DNA from 2 places in the Rummeliibacillus sp. BSL5 genome. Region 1 is predicted to be linked to the other one. Evidence: riboswitches for the same ligand, from Rfam matches in the RefSeq annotation. Region 1 holds a riboswitch; the other holds the start of a gene.
What was found. Region 1 has a riboswitch for S-adenosylmethionine ahead of metK (methionine adenosyltransferase). Riboswitches for the same ligand answer to the same signal wherever they lie in the genome.

Region 2: another riboswitch for S-adenosylmethionine. It lies ahead of metA (homoserine O-acetyltransferase MetA); the one in region 1 lies ahead of metK (methionine adenosyltransferase).

What each region holds. Positions count from the first base shown of each region.
Region 1 covers NZ_JAVGCV010000001.1:719,665-727,565, forward strand. Annotated here, with positions in the region: gene speE (polyamine aminopropyltransferase) at 1-630, opposite strand, end outside; gene speD (adenosylmethionine decarboxylase) at 630-1,070, opposite strand; gene RCJ93_RS03750 (aminotransferase class I/II-fold pyridoxal phosphate-dependent enzyme) at 1,071-2,567, opposite strand; gene metK (methionine adenosyltransferase) at 2,567-3,754, opposite strand; SAM riboswitch class I at 3,847-3,967, opposite strand; gene RCJ93_RS03760 (heavy metal translocating P-type ATPase) at 4,143-6,506, opposite strand; gene RCJ93_RS03765 (hypothetical protein) at 6,894-7,142, opposite strand.
Region 2 covers NZ_JAVGCV010000001.1:590,197-598,097, forward strand. Annotated here, with positions in the region: gene RCJ93_RS03140 (aminotransferase class I/II-fold pyridoxal phosphate-dependent enzyme) at 1-908, opposite strand, end outside; gene RCJ93_RS03145 (methyl-accepting chemotaxis protein) at 1,379-3,340, shown strand; SAM riboswitch class I at 3,398-3,502, shown strand; gene metA (homoserine O-acetyltransferase MetA) at 3,579-4,487, shown strand; gene RCJ93_RS03155 (GTP-binding protein) at 4,566-6,515, shown strand; partial or broken gene RCJ93_RS03160 (NUDIX hydrolase) at 6,708-7,199, shown strand; tRNA gene RCJ93_RS03165 (tRNA-Lys) at 7,313-7,385, opposite strand; gene cbpA (cyclic di-AMP binding protein CbpA) at 7,465-7,901, opposite strand, start outside.

The DNA of each region.
Region 1 (7,901 bases):
TGATAGTTTATGCCGTGCTTTTTTCATATTGTCCGCATACTCTGCAAAATAAGGTGATTCATGTTGATTGATTAAGATTCCATCAGTATTTAAAACTCTGTAGCACTCTTGATAAAAGGCAGTTGTAAACAAACCTTCTCCCACAGAAATTGGATCTGTTGAGTCCACAATAATCAAGTCAAATGATGCATCAGCTGCTTCTTTTACATAAGCTAGGCCGTCTTCAAATTTTAGAGACATGCGTGGATCTTCTTCTACCCCTTCAGCAGTGACAGGTAAATATTCTTGGCACAAGCGAAACACCCGCTCATCAATTTCCACCATAACTACTTCTTCAACTGTAGGATAACGCAATACTTCACGCGCAGTACCGCCATCCCCTCCCCCAATGATCAAAACCTTCTTGATATTTGGGTTTGTAGCAAAAGCAGGATGGACAATCATATCGTGGTAGATGAATTGGTCTTTTTCATTTACCATCATTAGTCCATCAAGTGTGAAAAATGTGCCAAACTCTTTACCTTTATAGAAATCGATTTTTTGAAAGGGCGATTGCTCACTATGCAAATGCTCATCATAGGAAATTGAAAACTTACAGTCCTCGCTCCATTGTTCTGTATACCAATTCATTATTTTGCACCTTCTAATTCATATTCTTCTGGTTTCACTTGAATTTTGCCTAATTCACGATTAGCAAATTGGCGAATTTTTTCAACCGTTCCTCGAGGAAAATCAAAGGATTCCACTTTTTTTGCTTTAAGCTTTTCAGCTAAGTAATCTCCGGCTTTCCATGGGCTAACTGACTCTCCGCAAGTATAAACATCTACAGATGCAAAACCATACTCAGGCCATGTATGGATGGTTAAATGAGATTCAGATATAATCACAGCTCCCGAAACTCCATACGGATTAAAATGATGAAAAACAGATTCAACTATTGTTGCACCAGAATAGTCTGCTGCTTCACACATATATTGTTCAATTAATGCGTTATTCTCTATTATTTCACTTGGACACCCGTATAACTCAATTAATACATGTCTTCCTAAAGTATTTAATTCTAAACCCATTTACTTTTTCTCCTTTACGACCGTAATATGATTTTTTCTAGGTGAATCTGATAAAATATTACCAAAATTCTGGATATAATAATGATACTGTTCGATAACTTCTTTTGAAACGTATTCTCCAGGTATAACAAGAGGTATTCCTGGTGGGTAAATCATGAGAGAATCAGCACTTATTCTTCCTATTGCTTCGTGAATGGGTATTTCTTCATGTTCTGCATAGTAAGCCTCTCTCGGTGTTAAAAGTAAAGTGTTTGCACTAAAAGGCGTAACATGCGGGTATCGGATACTTTTCCCTTTGCCGTATTTGCGCTCAATATCAATTAAAGCAGTCACTAGCTTTTCTAGAGATTCTTTTGTATCAGCTGGAGTGATTACAGCCATAACAACATAACCTTCTGCTAATTCCATTTGAATATTATATTTTTCTTTTAGAAGCGTATACACTTCAAAACCTGATAGTCCGCTTTCATTCACTCTGATGACAAGCTTTGTATAATCATGCAATTGACTAAATCTATGTTTTACATAGCTATTCTTTAATACTTCAAAGGAAGTATGTTCTTCTATTTCAATGATTGTTTGTTCAATGATTTCTTTTAAAGAATGATAACGAATGGCACCATATAATACTAATTCATGCCTAGCAACATCCAAGGAACTCATTAGAAGATAGCTAGCACTTGTCGACTGGAGCATATTCAATGATTTTTGAATTTGTTCTCTCGAAATTCGATCGCTGTTTAAAAGCAAGATAGAACTTTGCGTTAGCGAACCACCAGTTTTATGCATACTCATTGTGACCAAGTCTGCTCCTGCTTGGATGGGGTCGGGCAAAGAGTCAACAAATGATAAATGCGTTCCATGGGCGCTATCCACAATCACTGTTATATTTTGCTTATGTGCAAGTGTGCAAATTTTCTCCAAATCATTCATCGTCCCAAAATAAGTTGGATACGTAACGAGCAGAGCTTTTGCGTTTGGATGTAATGTTAATGCCTTTTCAATCGTTCTAACAGAGACACCATGGGAAATTCCAAAGTGTTGATCCACTTCAGGCTCTAAAAATACTGGACAGGCGCCGCTCAAAATTATGCCATTCATTACTGATTTATGACAGTTTCTTGGAACCAGTATATGATCCCCTGGCTTACACGCCGATAGAATCATAGCTAAGATACCAATCGATGTTCCATTGACTAAAAAATACGCCTCTTTTGCCCTAAAAGCTTCTGCTGCTAACTGTTGTGCCTCTTGAATGACTGATGACGGATGGCTTAATAAATCCAATTCTTTCATCGAATTGACATCCATTTTCATCGTAAAGTCACTAAAGACATCGTTTAATGGGCTTTTTAAAGCTCCCATTTTATGCCCCGGCACATCAAAAGGGGTGGTATTTTTCTTTGCATAGTTAACGAGCGCTTCAAACAACGGCATCCGTTCTTGGGAACAAATATCATATTTTTCGTTAAGGATTTCTTGCAGCACTTGTGCCATTAACGAGTTGCTCCTGCTAAATCGCCTGCAACGGCTTCCCTTAAAGCACTTACTTTATCAAGCTGTTCCCATGGCAAATTTAAATCATGTCGCCCAAAGTGTCCATATGCTGCTACCTGTTTGAACTGAGGATTCCGAAGATTAAGCATATTGATAATTCCTCCAGGTGTTAAATCGAATGTCTTGCGAATAGCTTGCAGTAGTTGATCTTTGTCTACGGTTTCTGTTCCGAAGGTATCAATCGCGATACTTATTGGCTCACTAACCCCTATGGCGTAAGACAGCTGGATTTCACAACGTTTGGCAAATTTAGCAGCTACAATATTTTTAGCAACATAACGAGCTGCATAAGCTGCTGAGCGGTCTACTTTTGTACAATCTTTCCCTGAAAATGCGCCGCCTCCGTGTTTTGCTGCTCCTCCATAAGTATCCACGATAATCTTACGGCCGGTAAGACCTGCATCGCCATGTGGTCCTCCAATAACGAAACGTCCTGTTGGATTGATTAATGTATTTACATCTTCATTCATTCCAAATGTGCGAATTGTTTCTTGTACAATCTGTTCGTTTATATAATTCTTGAATTCAGCCATATTTACATCTTCATCATGCTGAATAGAGAGTAATATTGTTTCTATTCTTGGTTTAGTCGGATTTGTATAGTCGATCGTCACTTGAGATTTCATATCTGGGCGTGCCCATTTAAAGTCTCCAATTTTTCTTAAGAAAGAAGCTTTTTTCATCAAGGTATGAGCGATTTCAATTGCAAGCGGCATATATGTTTCTGTTTCATCCGTTGCATAGCCAAACATTATCCCTTGATCTCCTGCTCCAATCTCCTTTAGATCACTTGAAGAATCGACACCCATTGCAATATCTGGTGATTGTGTATGAACAAGTACTTGAATGTTGCAAGTATGTCCGTCAATACCGAATTGTGCATCACTGTAACCAATCTCAAGTAATGTGTCACGAGCAATTCTCTCAATATCTAATATGGCAGAAGTTGTGATTTCTCCCCCGATAATAACCATATTTGTTGTCGTAAACACTTCACATGCAACTCTTGAAAATGGATCTTGAGCTAAAGCTGCATCTAATACAGCATCCGAGATTTGGTCTGCGATTTTATCGGGATGTCCTTCTGACACCGATTCCGAAGTAAATAAAATTTTTTCAGTCAATATAATCCTCTCCTACTAAAAAATGTAAATATTAGCATACAAAAAAGCTCTCCAACCATTAGAAGGAAAGCTTCGATTAATATCAACTGCTTATCCTCTTATCGTTCACAAAACTTTGTACATTTTGTGCTCAGGTTGAGCCCCATGAACTGATAAATATCAGTTTGGTTTGCCACCGTATCTTAGACCCCTCGTCTCAACGGTTTTTAATAAGAGCAACTTTATTTTGCTAAGGCTTATAGTAATTGAATTTTTTTTGACTGTCAATCTATTTTTAAAACTTTTTTTATTTTGTTGAATTAAAAATCTACTAAAAAAGCCCTCAATATTGATAAATAGAACCCTAAAACTCTTTTAATACTTAGAGTTTTAGGGTTCTTGCGGTAGAAAATTAGCGGTTCGGTACTCGAAGGACACGCATAGCATTTAACACAGCTAGCAATGTAACCCCAACGTCAGAGAAAACTGCTTCCCACATAGTGGCAATGCCAAAGGCACCTAATAGCAGGAATATACCTTTCACACCTAATGCAAAGAGAATATTTTGCCACACAATCACTCGAGTCCGTTTTGCAATACCTATAGCTGCTGGTATCTTAGAAGGTTCATCGGTCATTATAACGATATCTGCTGCTTCAATCGCTGCATCTGATCCTAATCCTCCCATTGCCATTCCGACATCAGCACGAGCTAATACAGGTGTATCATTGATACCATCCCCAACAAAAATTAACTTTTCTTTAGAATTTTTCTGGGCATCAATTTTTTCGATTTCTTCTACTTTGTGTTGCGGCAATAATTCAGCATGCACCTCATCAAGCCCAAGTTTCTCGCCCACAGATTTCGCTACAGATGCTGCATCACCAGTCAGCATGATGGTCTTTTTTATGCCTAGTTCTTTTAAAGAACGAACTGCTTGAACAGAATCTTCTTTTAGTTCATCTGCTATAACAATATACCCAGCATAATTACGATTTAGGGCAATATGAACAATCGTTCCAATCTCACTAGGTTCCTTGAATGCTATGTTTTCTTTGTTCATTAGTTTTGCATTTCCAGCTAAAATTTCTTTTCCATCAACTGTTACAGCAGTACCGTGGCCTGAAATTTCATTGTACTCTTGTATCTTGTCAACGCTTAATTCTTTCCCATATGCATTTCGTATTGACTGTGCGATTGGGTGATTGGAATGAGTTTCAGCAAAAGCAGCATATTCCAATAGGTCTTCTTTCGAAATATTACCATATGGGCAAATGGTCGTGACTTCAAATACGCCTTTGGTTAAGGTACCCGTCTTGTCGAACACAACATACTTCACATTATTTAGAGCTTCTAAATAGTTGCTTCCTTTGACCAAGATACCCATCTTAGATGCTGCTCCTATTCCCCCAAAGAATCCTAATGGAATAGAAACCACCAACGCACAAGGACAAGAGATAACTAAGAATACCAGCGCCCGATAAATCCAATCCGAAAAAGTTGCGCCATTTAACAATAGCGGTGGTATGAAAGCTAATGCAGCAGCTACAATAACGACAACCGGTGTGTAATAACGAGCAAATTTCGTAATAAAATTTTCGGTTGGTGCTTTTCGACTGCTAGCATTTTGTACGAGATCTAGTATTTTAGAAACAGTCGACTCGCCAAATACCTTAGTTACCTCTACACTCAATAGCCCACTTTTATTGATAAACCCACTTAGTACATCAGAACCAGACTGCACTTCTCTGGGAACTGATTCACCTGTTAGCGCGGATGTGTCTACCATGGAGTTTCCTTCTAAGACCTTTCCATCTAATGGAACCTTTTCGCCTGGTTTAATGACAATGATATCCCCAATCTTTACTTCATCAGGGGAAACTTTTTTTATTTCATTTCCGACTTTTATATTGGCATAGTCCGGTCTGATATCCATCAAATCGCCAATGGATTTCCGAGAACGGTTTACAGCAATGCCTTGGAATAATTCGCCCACTTGGTAGAACAGCATAACAGCCACACCTTCTGGATATTGCTTGATTGCAAACGCGCCAATGGTTGCGAGAGCCATTAGAAAATGCTCATCAAATACTTGACCACGCAAGATATTCCTAAAGGCCCTATAGATGACATCCCCACCTACGATTAAATAGGCGAGAAGAAATATAGCTAACTCATATATACCTGAAACAGGAGTAAACATGCCAAGCGAGCCTATAACTATACCAATTCCCAGTCGAACCAACACTTTTTTTATATTTCCAGTTTCATGATTGTGTTCATGGGGATCTTTATCGTATTCTTCTATGGCTTTCACGTGTGGTTCAATCCGGTTAATTAGCTTCACTGCCTCATTTATCACCAATTGTTCCGAAGTGGCGGATTCGGAAACTTCTATTATTAATTTTTTCGATACAAAATCTACAGAGGAACTGGTAACTCCTTCTAATTCTCCTACACTTTTTTCTATCTTTGCTGCGCAATTTGCACAATCAAGTCCATCCAAGTACAGAGTGTGGTTATGAGTATTTCTTGCTTTCCGTCCTTTTTCTAATATATTGATGTGTGGCTCTAGCCTATGAATATTACGCCTTGCCTCTTCAATGGTATCTATTTCTTTTGCCTTATCCATCTCCATCGTCAATGTTTTCGTGGCAAAATTAACATTACAAGAAGTAATGGATTGAATACCATTTACACTTTTTTCAATTTTCATCGCGCAATTTGCACAATCAAGTCCTTCTAACAGAAATTTATGTTTTACTTTGTTTTCCAATTTACTCATCCTCCTTTCTCTTTTTTCTGTTCTTTCATACAATCCCTACCCTTTTTAACCAAGCTATTTACTTTTATTTGCATTCCCATCACCTCTCAATAATATATGATCAAATATTCATATGTTAAATGTATGCAAATTTAAGCCCTTAATTACTTCACTAGCAATATATGAACAAATGCTCATATATAGTATTGACTACATTATATTCATTAACATAAAAAACGTCAATGAATAAACAGAATTTTAATTAAAATACAAATAAAAAGGATTTCGGATAAAATAAAAAACCTACACAAAAGTGTAGGTTTTGCCAAAGGAAAGGATTTTCCCAGCCTATTATAAGGAAATGACAAGGAATACTAGTTAGAATTTTGCTTTGAATTTTTAATCCATAATGGTGATTTTGTGTTCATAAAGTTCACCAGGATATTCAATCGACAGAAAAGAAAGTAAAGGCAATCGCAAATCCTTCGTTATACGAAAATGCACATCGTTAAGATGAATGTTGCGACCTAGCTTGTAAATAGATTCGTAAAGGGAATCCTTAGAGAGCCATAAAACCCCTTTTTCTTTCTTAGAAAGGTACTCTACTACATAATCCTTATTCTCCTTATTAATAGTTAACGTTAGCATTACATCAATCCCTTCCTCTAACTACTATTCAGTAATGAATAGCCATATTATTATTTCGCAAAAAATGAACCTTATAACTTGTCAGGCCACGTAACTGCGATTTAAGTTTTCTATAATATGGTATGAACGCTAAAAAATTGACTGTTTTTTGATAAAAAAGTATTTTTGTTTAAATTTAAGAATAAATCAATAAAGCAAACACTAATACTCGAATACTTGTAAAAAAGAAAAAAATACCCGTACCAATTTTGCTTATAATACCTATTTTCTAAAATGTGCCTTGAAAAGTAATAATAAGAATCAATCGAGCTTTCATATCCAGTTATTACTATAGGCACCTGTTTCATATCAACAGTAAACAAAAGGAAAAATCCTTCGCATTATTTTACAATTACCATTTTACGAAATATTTATAATTGATCTTGCATTTATTGAATTAGACAGATGGCTATACTATTCCAACTGGTTCTATTGGAAATTCATCATTTTTTTTGGAGGATGATGAAAATGTTATGATTGAAATTATTACTAATGCTTCTAGCCTTCATGATATTTTTATCCAGTTAGAACACAGGGAATGTAGAATTTATAAAGTTTCAGTTCGAGCGTATTAGGGAAAATAGAATTAAAGTTAATCCAATAAAAGGAAAATTAATTATTTTATCAGAACAACCTGATATTCCTTCCCCATTATTTGATCCAAACGAAGTTGACATACAATAGAAGTAGTTATTTAACAATTACTTAACCACTTTGAAG
Region 2 (7,901 bases), 130 kb from region 1:
TGATGACGTTTTTTAAAGATAAGGCGTAATCTTTCAGTAATCTCTTCAGCATGATCTAATGCTACACATGCTGCGTCTTGTATTGGTTGGAATGTGCCAAAATCGAGATTTGATTTTAACTCATGGAAAATAGAGATAATCTCAGCATTCCCTACAATATATGCGATTCGCGCCCCTGCAAGGCTAAAGCTTTTTGATAGCGAGTTAATTTCAATACCTACTTCTTTTGCGCCCTGCGTAGCCAAAAAGCTTATCGGGCGATCTCCTTCAAAGTAAAACTCAGAATAAGCAGCATCATGAATAACTATAATATTATGCTTTTTGGCAAATTCAACCACTTCCAAGAAAAACTCATCCGAAGGATTTGCTGGGACAGGATTACCTGGCAAGTTTAAAATAAGCAATTTTGCCTTAGATGCGATTTCTTCTGGTACTGCGGAGAAATCCGGTAGGAACTGATTATCTTCTAAAAGAGGCATATAATAAGGGGTTGCTCCAGCCAAATGTATTCCTGCATCATATGCTACATATGCAGGATTTGTTGTGAGTACATAGTCTCCTGGGTTGCAAAATGCTATCGGTAGATGGATTAAGCCCTCTTGCGACCCCATTGTTTGAAGGATCTCCGTTTGAGGATTCAATTCCACATTTGATCTGCGTTTATAATAATCAGCAACAGATTGTGTAAACTTTGCTGTGCCGCTTAATGTATAGCCATACGAATCTGATTTAGCTGCTTGTTTTGATAGCTCTTGGCGAATTCTTTCGTCAGGTGGCAGGTCAGGACTGCCGATGCTTAAATCGATTAATGACGTTCCCATCGCTGCCTTTTTATTTGCGGCAGCTTTTAAATCTCCGAATATGGCTCTTTTAAACATAGCCATTTTTGATGAACGTTCGATTTTCATTGAATTCACTCCTAATCTTATTAACTCTCTATGAGCTTACTATATTTACACTCATAAAGATTATAGAACGAGGCTAAAACTAGAGAGAAATAATAGAAATCTCATTAGTTAAGCTCCGTTTATTTTTCATATAATTTTATCACGATAAGCTGCTATAATACAGATGAAATTAGTATGATACAGATGAATGAAGTTTTACTATTTTTAGTAAATTTAATTTATTCGAAAAATTTTTACAAACAGCGAGGTATATTTGCATAATTTTTGATATACTAATGGGGAAGTTAGTCTATGTGTCTAAATAACTATCATTATAGTTTTGTTAGTGAAGGTAGAGTTTTTTTGATAGAGCAGCTTTTTATTAATCGGCTTTATTAAAAACTATTTACTTTTAACGCATAGAGGTTAATTTCAAGCTTTATAAAAAGAAGCCTTTGCTCTAATTAATAAGTATGAAAGGAGTTAGTGTGATGGGGAAAACGATAAAGTGGAAAATTATTAGTGCAGTTATGGTATTGGTACTAATTAGTCTAGTGGTTTTGAATCTATTTAGTACATATATTGTTAATGAGAAAACTAACAACAATCTTATTTCACAAAGCAAAGCAATAGTAACAGAGATGTCGGCATCTATTGATTACTTTTTACAAGGATATGAAAAAGGTGTTGTTCAATTTTCAGCAAATCAAGAGCTTGAGGGAAATGCGAAACAAATCAACCTAAAACTGTCAGAATTTTTAAATAATTATGATGGAGCTACCTCTGTTTACTTCGCAAAACCTGATAAGCAACTTGAAATTCAGCCTTCTGTAGAATTAGGAGATGATTTTGATCCTACAACGAGAGAATGGTATACAAATGCTGTGAATGACCCCAAAAATGTTTTTTGGACAAAGCCTTATTTAGATGAAGCCACCAAAACATATACCATTACTGCAGCTAAAGCAATAGAGAAGAACGGTAAGTTAATTGGTGTTGTAGGTGCAGATATCCTACTCTCAGATTTATCGAAAGAATTGTCAAAAAGAAAACTTGGTTTTGACGGTTATCCTGTATTAATTGCAGAGGATGGGACAGCTATTGTTCACCCTTCAAAAGAGGGAAAAAGCTTAAGCCGATACAGCTATGTGAAAAAAATGATGGTAAACAAAGAAAAGGTTGGTGTGGTGGAAGCATCAAATCAAGGCAAAAAAATGATTACGGTGTATAACACATTACCTAACTTGAATTGGAAGGTCGCTGCTGTTTATGAAAAGGAAAAAGTAGAACAGGCAGCACACGATATAAGAAACTTCTTTCTTATTTTTTCTATTATATTATTAGCCCTTTTATTTATTGTCTTAATTCTTATTATTTCTTCAATTACTAGACCTATTGCTGTTTTAAGAAAGTTAATGGACAAGGCATCTGGCGGAGATTTAAATGTTGCTGCAACCTATAATGGTTCTAATGAAGTAGGACAGCTATCGAATGATTTTAACTCCATGATAAACAGCATGAAATCCATTGTTCAAGTGGTAAATGGAACATCGCAAGAAGTAGGCCACCACTCTCAGCAACTTAACAAGCTTGTCGAAGAAACAACAGCTTCGAGCGAAGAAGTGACTGCTGCAATTGGAGAGATTGCTAAAGGAGTGAGTAACTCAGCTGAAAAGTCAGATCTTGCATTTGAACATGCTAATGCTTTAAGTAACCAAATTAACCAAATAAAGAATAAGACAATATCAATGCAAGACATTGCTGAACAAGCACAAGGAGTTAACAAAGAAGGCCAATCTCAAATGGAACAATTTCAGGCTGCCTTTTCTAGCTGGGAAAATAATTTAATTAGTATGGCGGAAAAAATAGCATCTTTAGAAAAACAAATACTCTCTATTGATACAGTAATGGAAACCATACGAAATATTTCAAATCAAACGAATTTGTTGGCTTTAAATGCAAGCATCGAAGCGGCTCGTGCTGGTGATCAAGGGAAAGGGTTTGCAGTTGTAGCAGAAGAAGTAAGAAAATTAGCTGAGCAAACTGCTAAAGCCACAGAAGAAGTAAGAGAAACAGTACAGGCTCTGCAAAGAGAATCCAAAATAGTCACTGAACAAATGCATTCAACGAAAGACAAATTTCAAGAGCAGTTGGTTGTGGTAGATTCTACTAGTGAATTGTTTAACAATATCTCTTCTTTAGTTTTGCAGTTAGAAGAGGCCATTGATAATATATCAAATGACACATTTAAGATCACAAGCTATAAAGATGAAGTAATAGACATGATTCAAGAGATGACAGCCACTTCTGAAGAATCAGCTGCAGCTTGTGAGGAAGTAAGTGCCTCTTCTTCCGAACAATTGGCAGCAATTGAAGCAGTTTTAAATTCGGCAGAGAAGCTTTCACACTTGAATAACAAACTTTCTGAATCGATCCAAAAGTTTAATTTATAGTTTTTGAATTATTTGAATTTTTATAATAAGCATGGTACAATCACTATAATTTTATATTTCTTATCAAGAGAAGCTGAGGGGAAGGCCCTATGACGCTTCAGCAACCTCTGTGTATGCAGAAAGGTGCTACATCCTGCAAGATTAAATCTTGGAAGATAAGAGTGCACGCATATCAATGCCCCTTTTCTTCTTGTAAGGAAAAGGGGTTTTTGTTTTATAAAGAAAAGGGGGTTATTTGATGCCAATTAATATTCCGAAAGATTTGCCGGCAACAGATTTATTAAAAAAAGAGAAAATTTTCGTCATGGACGAAAGTAGATCAAATCAACAAGATATCCGGCCTCTAAACATTGCTATTTTAAACCTAATGCCAGAGAAAGAAAAAACTGAAATGCAGCTGCTTCGACTTTTAGGCAATACACCATTACAGGTTACTGTTACATTTTTACATACCGCTACGCATATCTCTAAAAATGTTAGCAAATCCCATTTAGATACATTCTATAAAACATTTAATGAAGTAAAAGAGTTTCGTTTTGACGGATTAATTATTACAGGTGCTCCAGTTGAGACGTTGGCCTTTGAAGAGGTGGATTACTGGGAAGAGATGAAAGAAATTCTTGAATGGTCCAAACCTAATGTCACGACTACACTTCATATATGCTGGGGAGCGCAAGCAGCGCTTTATTATCATTATGGAGTTGAAAAATACACATTAGATCAAAAATGTTTTGGTGTTTTCCAGCATACTGTTCAGGAGTCAACAGCCAAACTAATACGAGGATTTAATGATGTGTTTGTAGCACCACATTCACGCCATACTTCTGTTTCGGTTCACGCAGTGGAAGAACATCCTGATTTATCTGTACTCTCTAAATCAGAACAAGCAGGTTTGTTTATTGCTATATCAAACGATGAAAAAATGATTATGGTAACAGGTCATTTAGAATATGATGCTGAAACTTTAAGTGATGAATTCAAACGCGATTTGGCTAGGGGTAATGACATAGCTATACCGAGTAATTACTATCCAGACGATAACCCTAATAATCAGCCGTTAAATACTTGGCGTTCGCATACACATCTTTTGTTCTCAAACTGGCTTAACTACTATGTTTATCAAGAAACACCTTATGAATGGGCATAGGTTAACTCTCATTCTCTATTGCTTATCTTTCTATTTGTTATAATAGACGAAAGAAGATACAAGAAAAGAGGATTATATGTGTTTGTGACTATTGGTATTTTAGCGCATGTGGATGCTGGAAAAACCACCTTATCCGAAAATTTATTATATCAATTTAATAGCATAAAAGAACGAGGTCGGGTGGACCACCAAAATGCTTTTCTAGACCATCATGCCATTGAAAGAGAACGGGGCATTACGATTTTTGCAGAACAAGGAAGGCTTGAAATGGGAGACGATACATATACCATTATCGATACGCCAGGGCACGTCGATTTTTCTCCAGAAATGGAGAGAGCAATTGCTGTAATGGATTATGCCATACTTGTTGTTAGCGCTTTAGATGGTGTACAGGGACATACAGAAACAGTTTGGTCTTTACTTAGAAAACATGACGTCCCCACCTTTATTTTTATTAATAAAATGGATGCAGATACTGCAAATGGCGAGGCACTTTTACATGAGTTGCGGCAAAACTTGTCAAAGAACATTGTTCCAATAACAAACGAATTTACAAATGGTAGAGTATCAGATCAACTGATTGAATGGATAGCAGAGAGAGATGAAGAAATACTTGAAAATTATTTCAACCAATCTCTACTTGAAGGGGATGTAAAGAAAGCTTTTCAAAAGATGATGATAGAAGGAAAGGCTTTTCCCTGTGCATTTGGCTCTGCCTTAAAAGATGAAGGGATTACCGAATTCTTTGAGCAAATTATGCTTTTAGCGAGAACCAGCTATGATGAGGCACTGTCATTTTCAGCGAATGTGTTTAAAATCCGCCATGATGATAAAAAGCAAAGAATTACATTTATGAAAGCACAAGCAGGAAAGTTAACGGTTCGAGATGTACTAGAACTAGGTGGAACTCCTGAAAAAGTAACCGAAATTAGGCTTTACAATGGGAATGATTATAAGGTAGTTAAAGAAGTGCAAGCAGGAGAAATATTTGCAGTGACTGGCATTTTAAATGCAAATATTGGAGATGTCGTTGGAACAAAGAGCATGGCACAAATACCTTTTGAACTCATACCAACATTGCAATCTACTGTTGTGAATGATGGGACTGATCATATTAAGGACGTATTAGCATGCTTTAGATTATTAGAAGCAGAAGATCCTTCTTTAGAAGTGAGATGGATAGAGAGATTTCAAGAAATCCGTGTTCATGTCATGGGAGCTATTCAACTTGAAGTACTGAAAGAAGTAGCAAAACAGCGTTTTTCTCTCGATATCCATTTTGAAAGCCCCCAAGTTTTATACATGGAAACCATCAGTAATACTGTAACTGGGTACGGCCATTTTGAGCCGTTAAAACATTATGCAGAAGTACATCTTCTGATGGAGGCAGCCGAAAGAGGTGCAGGCATATTATTTGAAAATAGATGTCATGATGATGATTTATCTACCGGGCATCAGCGTTTAATCGAACACCATATTTTTGAGAGGCCGCATAATGGACTTTTAACAGGCTTCCCTCTAACAGATGTCAAATTTACATTACTGACGGGCCGTGCACATGAAAAACATACAGAGGGTGGGGATTTTCGTGAGGCCACTTTTCGTGCAATACGGCAGGGACTCGAAAAAGCGAGTATCCAATTATTAGAACCATACTATTACTTTAAAATGAAGGCGGACCAAGTTCATATCGGACGAATGATGACAGATGTTCAGCAGGCAAGCGGTACTTTTGAAGCGCCGATTATGAATGGCAATCAAGCTATTTTGGAAGGAAAAGTACCTGTCTCTACCTTTATGGAGTATAGTACTGTATTTGCTGCATATACAAATGGCAAAGGTGCAATAACATTGAATTTTTGCGGGTTTGATCAATGTCATAATCCTGAAGACACCATTGAAAGAATTAATTATCGAAAAGACGCTGATCCGGAATATTCATCATCCAGCATTTTTTGCGCGAGAGGCAAGGGGTATGCTGTTCCTTGGGAAGAAGCAGAGCAAAACATGCATTGCTTGAAAAAATGATCAATCAAATCGTCAAGCGCAGATTAAAGTAAAACACAAAGTTTTAATTGAAAAGGAAACCTTAGCTAAGGTTTCCTTGTTTTTTTCAAAATTAAAAATACATTATTCTTTTTATAATAGTATATAATATAAAATTATAATATTCAGTATATTTTAAAGGCGTTAATTAAATTTGTTTTTGGGAGGTGAAATATGACAACTACCTATGTAGAATGGGGAGAATCTAGAGTTAAATTAACTTGGAAAAAAGACTACTTACTTCCCCTAATTAATGAAATAACAAGTGTACATGGTTTATGTTTTTACGATGATAATTTTTTGTTGGTTGATTTAAAACATAGAGGATGGGATATTCCTGGTGGACATATTGAAGTTGGTGAAACACCAGAGGAATGCTTTAAGCGGGAGGCGAGGGAAGAAGCTTATATTGAAGGGGAGTGCACTTTGTTAGGATAAATTATTGTTGACCATAGTGAAAATCCTGCATGGACAGATGACAGCCCATATCCCCAAATAGGATTTCAGGTATTTTACAAAATGGAAATAACACGTCTACTTCCGTTTGAAGGAAAGTATGAATCTACACAACGAATATTTATAAATCCTGAGGAGGTTTCAGCGTATCATAGCGAATGGAATATTCTTTTTCAAGAAATATTAGATCATGCTACATCTATACAATAGAAGAAATTCTATTAGGAAGGTAATAAGTAATAATTCATTCATTCATAAAAAAAAGACTGCAGACAAACACAAACTAGTGTCTATCTACAGTTTAGATATCATGAAAATTTTTATGGGCGTAGTGGGAGTCGAACCCACAACCCCCTGATTAAGAGTCAGGTGCGCTGCCAATTGCGCCATACGCCCGTTTGCCTTAATGACATATATAGTGTAACGCCGAATTCTTATAAAGTCAAGAGGCAAACTTGGTTATATTGATACTGTACTAGTGATGCTCAATCTTATCTTTTTTAAATACCTCAACATCTACAAGGCGGGCACCAGCTTTATGCAATATCCCCTCAATTTCCTTGACTGTTTGATCTGTTGCTCCTTTGGCGAGTGTCACGATAACTCTCCTTAAGTACCAATCATCATCATCAATAGAGAACACGCAATGGACAGGCCATTTTTTGCGGATCACTGATAAGGTTTTTGCAAGGATACCTTCTTGATCTGGCAAAGCAATCGTTAACGCACAGCTTCCTGTCTTATACCCCCATGCTTCTTCTAATAGTTCAAAGACACGAGAATGTGTAAGAATACCAGCAAAATTATCGTTTTCATCTAGTACCGTTAAATATGGTAATCGCTTGATTGTAAAAAACACTTCATAAAATGAGCTTTCCATTCCGATAGTACCATCAGGATCCGCCGCTAAAT